DNA from 3 places in the Promicromonospora sp. Populi genome. Region 1 is predicted to be linked to each of the others. Evidence: predicted binding sites of a transcription regulator. Region 1 holds the regulator's gene; each other region holds the start of a gene.

Evidence for each region. The regulator Rex, encoded in region 1, represses fermentation and respiration genes when NADH is low (regulators of the CRP and FNR family bind a similar motif). The targets are predictions, from matches to a motif close to CTTGTGAANNNNTTCACAAG.
Region 2: the regulator Rex is predicted to act here: its motif matches at 1,360-1,379, upstream of rhaI (L-rhamnose isomerase).
Region 3: the regulator Rex is predicted to act here: its motif matches at 1,712-1,731, upstream of mqo (malate dehydrogenase (quinone)).

The regions. Positions count from the first base shown of each region.
Region 1 is NZ_CP163528.1:4,251,223-4,254,491, forward strand. It holds gene AB1046_RS19250 (HAD family hydrolase) at 1-406, opposite strand, end outside; gene AB1046_RS19255 (Pr6Pr family membrane protein) at 485-1,156, shown strand; gene AB1046_RS19260 (glutaredoxin family protein) at 1,171-1,419, shown strand; gene AB1046_RS19265 (redox-sensing transcriptional repressor Rex) at 1,480-2,127, shown strand; gene AB1046_RS19270 (YceI family protein) at 2,279-2,830, opposite strand; gene AB1046_RS19275 (MarR family winged helix-turn-helix transcriptional regulator) at 2,996-3,269, shown strand, end outside.
Region 2 is NZ_CP163528.1:4,146,788-4,150,056, reverse strand. It holds gene AB1046_RS18800 (bifunctional aldolase/short-chain dehydrogenase) at 1-156, opposite strand, end outside; gene rhaI (L-rhamnose isomerase) at 153-1,328, opposite strand; gene AB1046_RS18790 (N-acetylmuramoyl-L-alanine amidase) at 1,503-3,269, opposite strand, start outside.
Region 3 is NZ_CP163528.1:2,295,807-2,299,075, forward strand. It holds gene AB1046_RS10475 (TetR/AcrR family transcriptional regulator) at 1-220, shown strand, start outside; gene AB1046_RS10480 (pyridoxal 5'-phosphate synthase) at 237-890, shown strand; gene AB1046_RS10485 (maleylpyruvate isomerase family mycothiol-dependent enzyme) at 959-1,627, shown strand; gene mqo (malate dehydrogenase (quinone)) at 1,750-3,252, shown strand.

The DNA of each region.
Region 1 (3,269 bases):
CCAGCCGCCGGGCGATGAGCTGGGCGATCTCCACCGGGGTGGCGGTGACTAGCCACACCTGGTGGCCCGCTGCGAGGTGCTCGTCGAGCAGGCGGCGCGTGCCGGGGTAGATCCGCAGCGAAAGGACGGCGTCCCACACCTCCTCGCCGAGGGTGGCGATCTCCGCGACGCTGCGACCGGCGATGAGCGACAGGGCGCGATTGCGCACCTGGTCGATCTGTTCCCGGTTCTCGCCCCACATCAGGTACCGGGCCTGGACCAGGGCAAACCTCAGGATGTCTCGTGTACCGAAGAACTTGCGCTGGTACGCGGACTTAGCCAGGTGAAATGCGCTCGCCCCGCGGATGATCGTGTTGTCGACGTCGAAGAACGCCGCGGTGGCGGACGAGGGGTGCGTCGACGGCATGGGGGTCACTCTATCCGCGTGCCACACCGCGCAAGTCCTCATCGCGCACCCCCGCGGATCGGCTGGTAGAACCGGGGAGTGACGCACAGGACCGAGGCACCGGACCGGGCCGCCCTCGCGCGATTCCTCCATCTGCTGGTCGCCGTGCTAGCCCTCGGCGGCTTTGCGATCGAGCTCTTCGTCGCGATCACCGGCGGCCCCGGGATCGCCCCGACGCACGCCGAACGCATAGTGCGGCTCTTCAGCTACTTCACCATCGAGTCGAACCTGCTGATCGGCGGGGTCTCGCTGGCGCTGGCACTGGACCCGCGCCGGGACGGGCCGGTCTTCCGCGTGCTGCGCCTGGATGCCCTGCTGTGCATAGCGGTCACCGGGGTCGTCTACAACACGGTGCTGCGCGGGCTCGTAGAACTGACCGGGGCCGGGATGGTGTCGAACACGATGCTGCACGTCCTGTCGCCGCTGTTCGCCGTCATCGTCTGGGTGTGGGCCGGGCCGCGGCCCCGCGTGACCGCCTCGACTGTGTGGTGGTCGGTCGCCTATCCGATCGCCTGGCTCGTCTACACCTTCGTCCGCGGGGCGGCCACGGGCTGGTACCCGTACCCGTTCCTCGACGTCAACACCCTCGGCTACTCCGGCGCGCTGACCAGCGCCGCGATCATCTCGGTCCTCTTCCTCGCCCTGGCCTGGGGCGTGCGCTGGCTGGATGGGCGGCTGCCCGACACGGACCGGTCGGCGCCGCGCACGTGACGTAGCCTCGGGGCGTGACAACTCCCGCCGAGGCCCGTGTAGTCCTGTACACCCGCGAGTCGTGTCACCTGTGCGAGGACGCACGTGCCGTCGTCGTGCAGGTGTGCGAGGGTGCGGGGGCCGCGTGGCGGGAGATAGACATCGACAGCGCGCCCGCGCTGCGGGAGAAGTACGGGGAGTACGTCCCCGTGGTCGAGGTGGACGGGGTCCAGCAAGGTTTCTGGCGCGTGGACGGTGCGCGCCTGGCCCGCCTCCTGGCATGATCATCCCGGCAGTGTGTGCGTACGCCCGCGACACGGTGGTCGCGGGGAGGGGAGCAGCACGTGGTCGAACTCAGTGACGGGACAGTTCCCGCGGCAACCGTAGGGAGGCTGCCGTACTACTTGCGCGCCCTGCGTGACCTCGCGGCCGAGGGGGTGGGGCTCACCTCCTCGACGGAGCTCGCGGAACGCTCGGGCGTGAGCTCGGCGCAGCTGCGCAAGGATCTGTCGTACCTGGGTTCGTTCGGCACGCGCGGCGTCGGGTACGACGTCGAGTCGCTCGCCTCGTACATCACCGTCGCCCTGGGCCTCGAGACCGAGCACCGGCTCGCGATCGTCGGCATCGGCAACCTCGGGCACGCCCTGGCGAACTACTCCGGGTACACCACGCGCGGCTTCCAGGTCGTGGCGCTGCTCGATGCGTCGTCCGACGTCGTGGGTACTCGCGTGGCCGGCGTGACTGTTGAGCACGTCCGCGGCGTGGCCGACGTCATCCAGCGCGAGCGCGTGTCGATGGTGGTGCTCGCGCTGCCCGGGCACGTAGCCCAGGACGTGGCCGACGCCGTGGTCGGCGCGGGTGTCCGCGAGATCCTCAACTTCGCGCCGATCTCGCTCCAGGTGCCGGACGACGTAGTGGTGCGGTCGGTCGACGTCGGCGGTGAGCTGCAGATCCTGGCATTCCACGCGGCAACCCGCGCCGCGGCGCTCTGACGCCTCGCTGACCCGGCGCGCCGGGCTCGTCGTCGCGACCGCCAGCACTGCCAGCGATACTGAAAAGGTTCAACAGGCTCAGGACGGCCGTAATCCCGTGGATTACGGCCGTCCTGAGCCTGTTGAACGCGAGTCAGCCCTACGAGAGAGGTCAGCCCTTGGCGATCGCGCTGACGTCCAGCGAGATCTTGACCTTCTCGCTGACCAGGAAGCCGCCGGTCTCCAGCGTGGCGTTCCAGGTCAGGTCGAACTCCTTGCGGTTGATCTCGAGCGCGGCCTCGAAGCCGATGCGGTCGTTGCCGAACGGGTCCCGGGCGGTGCCGGTGAACTCGGTCTTCAGCTCGACACCCTTGGTGATCCCGTTGACGGTGAGGTCACCCGAGATGACGTAGTCGTCGCCGTCTGCCCGGATGCCGGTGGACGCGAAGGTCCAGGTCGGCTTCTCCTCGGCGTGCCAGAAGTCGGCGCTCTTCAGGTGGCCGTCCCGGCCGGCGTCGCCCGTGTTGACCGACCGCGCGTCGAGCTCGGCGGTGACGCTCGACGACTCCAGGTCCTCGCCGACGGTGATGCTGCCCGAGGTGACCGCGATGGTGCCGCGCACCTTCGCGATGCCCGCGTGGCGGGCGGTGAAGGCGGCGGTGGTGTGGGAGAGGTCGAGCTCGTACGTGCCGGGGGTGAGGCCTGCGGGAAGCGGGGTGGCCATGAGAAGGACTCCTTGTTGATGCGGCGATTTGGGTAGATAGTTGAGGGATCAACTAGTCACGATGAGATCCAACATAGCTGGTCCCGTAACGTATTCCCAGAGCGTGTTCGAGCCGGCGCAGATCATCTTCCTGACGGCTCGGCGAGTACGAAGGCGGTGAACGACATGGCAGCACAGACGGTCGAGGAACGCGACATCTGGCTGACCGAGGAGCAGCAGGGCTCCTGGCGGCACTATCTCGAGGGCACCGCCCGGTTCGTGGAGGCGCTCGGCGCCGTCCACGACCGGACCCTCGACCTCTCGCTCGGCGAGTACAGCCTGCTGGTCCAGCTCTCCGAGGCGCCGGAACGCACCATGCGCATGTCGACGCTCGCGGACGGCCTCGTGCTGTCCCGCAGCCGGCTCACCCACACGGTCTCGCGGATGGAGGCCCGTGGGC
Region 2 (3,269 bases), 100 kb from region 1:
CGAGCCCTTGACCCACAGCAGCTCCACGGGATCGCCCGTCACGGGATCGGTAGCGATCCCCTTCGCGGACGTGTTGCCGCCCGCGTAGTTGGTGTTCCTTGGGTCGGCACCGAGCCGGTTCGACCGTTCCACCAGCTCCTGAACGACGTCGGTCATGCTCCCCATCCCGCCTGCGCGCCACCGACGCGTTCGTCGGCGATCTTCTCGGCATAACCCGACGCCTTGAAGGCGGTGATCGGGTCCGGGGCCAGGCCCAGGGTCTCGCGCACCTGCGCGACGAGCGGGCGCACGTCCGTGTTGTACGCGTCCATGAGCACGGCGTGTGCGCCGAGCACGTCGCCGGAAAGCTGCGCGGCGGTGAGCGCCTCGACGTCGACGAGCAGCGCCTTCGCCGTCGCCTCCTGGACGTTCATGACCGACCGGATCTGGGCGGGGATCTTCGGCTCGATGTTGTGGCACTGGTCGAGCATGAAGTTGACCCCGCTGTCCGGGGCGTGGGCCCCGGCGGACACGATCTCGTGCATGATCCGGAAGAGCTGGAACGGGTCCGCGGCGCCGACCATGAGGTCGTCGTCGGCGTAGAACCGGCTGTTGAAGTCGAACGCGCCGAGCCGGCCCTGGCGCAGCAGCTGCGCCACGATGAACTCGATGTTGGTGCCGGGGGCGTGGTGGCCCGTGTCGAGCACAACCTTCGCCCGGTCGCCCAGCGCGAGGACGTGCAGCAGGGCCGTGCCCCAGTCCGGGACGTCGGTGACGTAGAACGCGGGCTCGAAGAGCTTGTACTCGAGCACCAGGTGCTGGTCGTCGTCGAGCGCGGCGTAGATCTTGCTCAGCGACTCGGCGATCCGGTCCTGGCGCGCCCGGATCGAGTCCTGGCCGGGGTAGTTGAGCCCGTCCGAGAGCCAGACCTTGAGGTCGGTGGAGCCCGTGGCGCGCATGACGTCGATGCACTGCTTGTGGTGGTCCACCGCCTTCTGGCGGATCCGGGGGTCCGGGTGTGCGAGCGAGCCCAGCATGAAGTCGTCGTCCTGGAAGACGTTCGAGTTGATCATGCCGATCCGCACGCCCAGGTCCTCGGCGTGCCGCGAGAGACCGGCGAAGTCGTCGACGAGGTCCCAGGGGATGTGCAGGCTGACACGCGGCGCGACGCCGGTGTACCGGTGCACCTGGGCGGCGTCGGCGATCTTCTCGAACGGGTCACGCGGCACACCCGGCTGGCCGAAGACCTTGAACCTCGTGCCCGAGTTGCCGAACGCCCACGACGGCAGCTCGATCGTCTGCTGCTGGAGCGCGGACCTGGCCGCCTCGACACGGGTGGATGCCGCCATGGCGTCCTTTCCTCTCCGCACACCCTCGTGCATCTTGAAACGATTCACAGCGACCCTATTCCGACACCGCCAAGTGGTCAAGCACCGGTTCACCGCTGCTTGATCGACAAACGTCAGGTGGTCGGCAGCTTGCGCCACCGACCACCTGACGCGCCGGGCAGGATCCCCGGGGGATCAGTACCGCGAGTCGGCGTAGGCGAGGTACTTGCCGGTCACCATGATGGCGCGGCGCAATGCCGCCGGGCTCTGGCCCGAGGTGATCCGCCCCACCCAGACCTCCACCTGGGCGCTGGTCGGGGTGACGCCCAGGTAGTGCTGGTACGTCGCCACCACCCGCGCCCGCACCGCCTGCGGGTTGTCCCAGAGCTGCTTGACGACGGCCGGGCGACCCAGGGTGGGCAGCCGCGTCGTCCAGTGGTCGAGCTGGGCAGCCGTCGGCGTACGGCCCAGGATGTGCAGGTAGAGCGCGGTCACGTACGCCGTGTCGGTGCCGCCCACGTGGCTGTAGTACACGGGGTTCCCGAGCAGGAAGGGCTCGATGCCGTCGACGGTCCGCGTCCTGTTCTTGATGGCGGTCAGGTGGGTGGACACCTGCGCGGACGACGGTGTGTAACCGAGCGTGCCCTCGTAGGCCGAGACGATCCGTGCCGTGCGGTACTTGTCCGAGTTCTCGAGACCGTCGGCGAGTACCCCGGCGCCCTGCACCGAGACCTTGTACTCCCAGGCCGCGATCTCGGCGGCGGTGGCCTCGCGCCCGAGGCTGTCCAGGTAGGCCGCCTGGACGAGGTTCGTGTACTTCTCCGCGACGTACTGCTCCGCGTACTCCGCTGCCCGATCCTGGATGCTGACGAGCTGCGGGTAGGCGAGGATACCCGGGCACTCGGTCTGGTGCGTGTCCCGGTGCCCGAAGACGCGGGGCAGCACGACCTGCTGACCCGCGGGGTACCGACCGCCGGCAGTGAGGCCCGCCGAGGTGAACGTCGCCGACTCGTCCGGGTCGACGGAGTACCGCGACAGCCGGTAGCCGATGATGTTCGCGACGCTGTCCATCTGCGCCGCGGACGGCGCCTCGGTCGTGTAGGTGCCGACCATCGAGACGCCGACGGTCCGCGTGTTGAAGCCACCGGTGTGCGCACCGATGATCGGGGCGTCGATGCTGCCCTGGGCGCCCTCGTAGATGTTGCCCCACTTGTCGACCAGGAAGTTGTAGCCGATGTCGCACCAGCCGTTGGTTTCCTGGTGGTACGCCTGGTCGTTGCGGATGAGCTGCATGGCCTCGGCGACCGTCGTGTAGTCGTTGGGGTTCACCGTGTGGTGCACGGCGGCGGCGTCGAGCCCGTCCGCCGCACCCCAGCTCACGCCTGGCGCGCCGATCTCGCCCTCCGGCGGGCACTCGGGGATGGCGCGCGGCGGGGCGGCGCCCCACTCGGCGCGCGTGATGATCGTCGGCCCGTCCACGGCCGCCGCCGCGACCGACGTCGCCGCGACCGCGCCCGACGTCGTCGCGGCCGCCGTCCGGACCTGGTCAGAGGACACGAGCGAGAGCTCGACGCCCTCCGGGACGGTCGCCGCCGCGTCGACGGTGGCGACCTGGACCGCCAGCGCCTCGCCCACGTGGACGGGGGCCGAGATGAACTCCGTCTGCTTGCCGTCCGGCACGTCGCTGGACCTTTCCAGGTGCGTCCAGCCACCCCAGGTGCCGTCCGCGGCCAGGGCTCTCACCTGCAGCTCGGGCATCGCGGCGTCGACCGCAGCGGGCCAGCGCACGCCGACGGTCTGGAAGCCCTCGGGGGCCGCGACCTCACCCGCGATGCGTCCGGCGGTGTCGGTGGTGTCCAGCACCAGCTCGCCGTCGGCGACCGTCGGGCCCTGGGCGGCCAAGACAGGGGCCGCCTCCGTGACGTCTGTGACCTGCTCGGTCGCGGGAGCCGCGGCGACGGC
Region 3 (3,269 bases), 2.0 Mb from region 1:
CGGCCTCCGCCCCGTGGTGACCGCCTACTTCGTGCGGCTGCTCGGCGTGCTCACCGGCATCTTCCGGGAGTCGGGCCTGCCCGACGACGTCGCCCGCGACCGAGCGCACGCCGCCCTCGCGATCATCCAGGGCGGTTACGTCCTGGCCCGTGCCACACAGGACCCGGACGCGCTCACCACGGCGGTGCGCGGCTTCGTCGGCCTGCTGAACCAGAACTGAACCAGAAGGAGAACCCGTGACGTTCCGCGAGCGCCTGCGCGCGCTGCCGACCATCCCCCGGCCAGGCCTCCCGGCCCTCGACCCGGAGGCGGCCCCGGCGACTCCGCACGAGCTGTTCGTGACGTGGATCGACGAAGCGATCGACGCGGGCGTCCTGCTCCCGCAGGCCGCGATCCTGTCGACCGCCGACACCGCGGGGCACGTCCATGCGCGCACGCTGCTGCTCAAGGACGTGACGGCGGACGGCTGGTGGTTCGCCTCGCAGTCCACTGGACCGAAGGGCCGCGACCTGGCGGCCAACCCGCACGCCGCGCTGACGTTCCTGTGGCCGGTACTGGGCCGCCAGGTCAAGGTCACGGGCAGCGCGGCGCCCGCCGGGCCAGAGGCGAGCCGGGCCGACTTTCTCGCGCGGTCCGACCTGTCCAGGGCCACGGGCCTGGTGAACCACCAGAGCGAACCACTCGCCTCCCAGGAGGAGTACGTGGGCGCGTTCGCCGAGGCGCTGCGTGCCGTAACCGCAGACCCCGAGCTGGTCGCTCCGGACTGGACCGCCTATGTCCTGACGCCCACCGAGGTCGAGTTCTGGCAGGCGCCGGACAACGGGCCGCAGACCCGCCTGCGATACGTGGTCGGCGCCGGCGGCTGGACGTCCGGCCTGCTGTGGCCCTGACCGGCCGCCTGGATCCATACCGCCTGCATCCGCACCCAAGAGCTTCAGCCCGACGAAGGGACGCCCCTGTGACCAGCACCGACCTGATCCCCCACGCCCTGGCCGACTCGACGGCGGGGCTGGACGCGCTGCTGGCCGCCGTCGGGCAGCTGACCGATGACGACGCCGCCGGGCCGTCGACGCTGCACGGCTGGACGCGCGGGCACGTCCTGTCTCACATCGCGGGGCTCGGCGGCGCGATGCTCGGGCAGGCGCGGGCCGCCGCGCGCGGCGAGGTGGTGCCCGTGTACCCGAGCCAGGAGGCTCGGACCGCCGGGATCGAGGCGGGTGCCGGCCGAACGGTCGCCGAGCACCGAGGCGTCCTGAGCGCCCTGCGCACCGACCTGACGCAGGCCTGGCCCGAGCCCGCCTCACCGCTCTGGGACGCCCCGAGCGGGTACCGCGGCGGACCACTGTCGGGCTGCCTGCAGGCCTGGTGGCGCGAGGTCCGGATCCACTCGGTCGACGCGCTCGCCGGCACGGCCCAGGCGGTCGGCTACGAGACGTGGGACGACGCCCTGTGCGCGCATCTGCGCGAGTTCCTGGCTGTGCGGCTGCCCGACGGCGTGGCCGTGGACGACGTCGAGGGCGACCCCCGCGACGTCACCGCCTGGCTGGCCGGCCGCGTTCCGACGACGCCGCTGCCGGGTGACCTGCCCGAGCTGGGGCCGTGGCCGTCCGCCGTCCCGGCCAGGTGAGCCCGGGCTCCCGGGCCGCCCACGGCGCTCCTAGACGGGCGTGAGGGAGGTCACGGAAGCCGGCACGTGATTCACGCCACAACGCTCGTTCCGCTTTTCACAAGCGGGCTATCGTTTCTGCCGTGACTTTCTATCACCAGAGCGCCCCGCGTCCCTCCGAAGAGGTAGATGTCGCGCTGATCGGCGGAGGGATCATGAGCGCCACCCTCGGCGCGCTGTTCACGATCCTCGAGCCGACCTGGCGTATCGGGATCTACGAACGACTCGATGAGGTAGCCCTCGAGTCATCGAACCCGTGGAACAACGCGGGCACCGGCCACTCCGCGCTCTGCGAGCTGAACTACACGCCCGAGCGTGCCGACGGCTCTGTCGACATCTCCAAGGCGGTGACGATCAACGAGCAGTTCCACACCTCCCGCGAGTTCTGGAACCACCTCCTGACCGCCGGCCTGATGGAGGGCACGGACTTCATCAACGTCACGCCGCACATGACGTTCGTGCGCGGCGCGGAGAACGTGGACTTCCTGCGCCGCCGGCACGAGGCGCTGAGCGCGCACCCGCTGTTCAGCGACATGGAGTTCAGCTCGGACCCGGCCGTGATCGGCCAGTGGGCCCCGCTGATGACCCTGGACCGCGACGCCGACGAGCCGATCGCCGCGACCCGGGCCGCCGGTGGGACCGACGTCGACTTCGGCGCGCTCACCAAGCAGCTCATCGACTTCGCGACGACGAAGAACACCGAGCTGCACGTGAACCACGAGGTCCGCGGTCTCAAGAAGCTGCGGGACGGCCGCTGGCGCATCACCCTGCGCGACCGTACCTGGAACGCCGGCACCCGCCGTCGTACCGTGACCGCGAAGTTCGTCTTCGTCGGCGCGGGCGGTGGCGCGCTGCCGCTGCTGCAGGCCTCGGGCATCAAGGAGGCCCGCGGTTACGGCGGCTTCCCGATCTCGGGCGAGTTCCTGCGCACCTCCTCGCCTGAGCTCGTGGCCCAGCACCAGGCCAAGGTGTACGGCAAGGCCGACGTCGGCGCCCCGCCGATGTCCGTGCCGCACCTGGACACGCGCATCGTGGACGGCAAGGGCTACCTGATGTTCGGCCCGTACGCCGGGTTCAGCCCGAACTACCTGAAGAAGGGCAAGTACCTCGGCCTGATCACGTCGCTGCGCCTGCACAACATCGGCACGATGCTCGGCGTCGCCGCGAAGAACATGGACCTCACCGGCTACCTGGTCGGCCAGGTCGTCTCCGCGCCGGAGACCAAGTTCCACGAGCTGCAGCGCTTCATGCCGACGGCGCAGCCCGGCGACTGGGAGCAGATCACCGCGGGCCAGCGCGTCCAGGTGATGAAGTGGGTCAAGGGTAAGGGCGGCGTGCTGGAGTTCGGCACCGAGGTCGTCGCGGCCAAGGACGGCACCATTGCCGGCCTGCTGGGCGCATCCCCGGGCGCCTCGACCGCCGTCGCCGCCATGACCGGGCTGCTGGAGCGCTGCTTCCCCGGCCGGTACGACGCGTGGAAGCCGCAGCTCACCTCGATGATGCCGAGCCTGAGCGGCGGCGCCCAGTACGACGCCGCGGAGCTCACCAGCGCGGACGCCGCCCGGCGGGTCCCCGCAGGAGCCTGACCTCAGGGTCTGTTTCG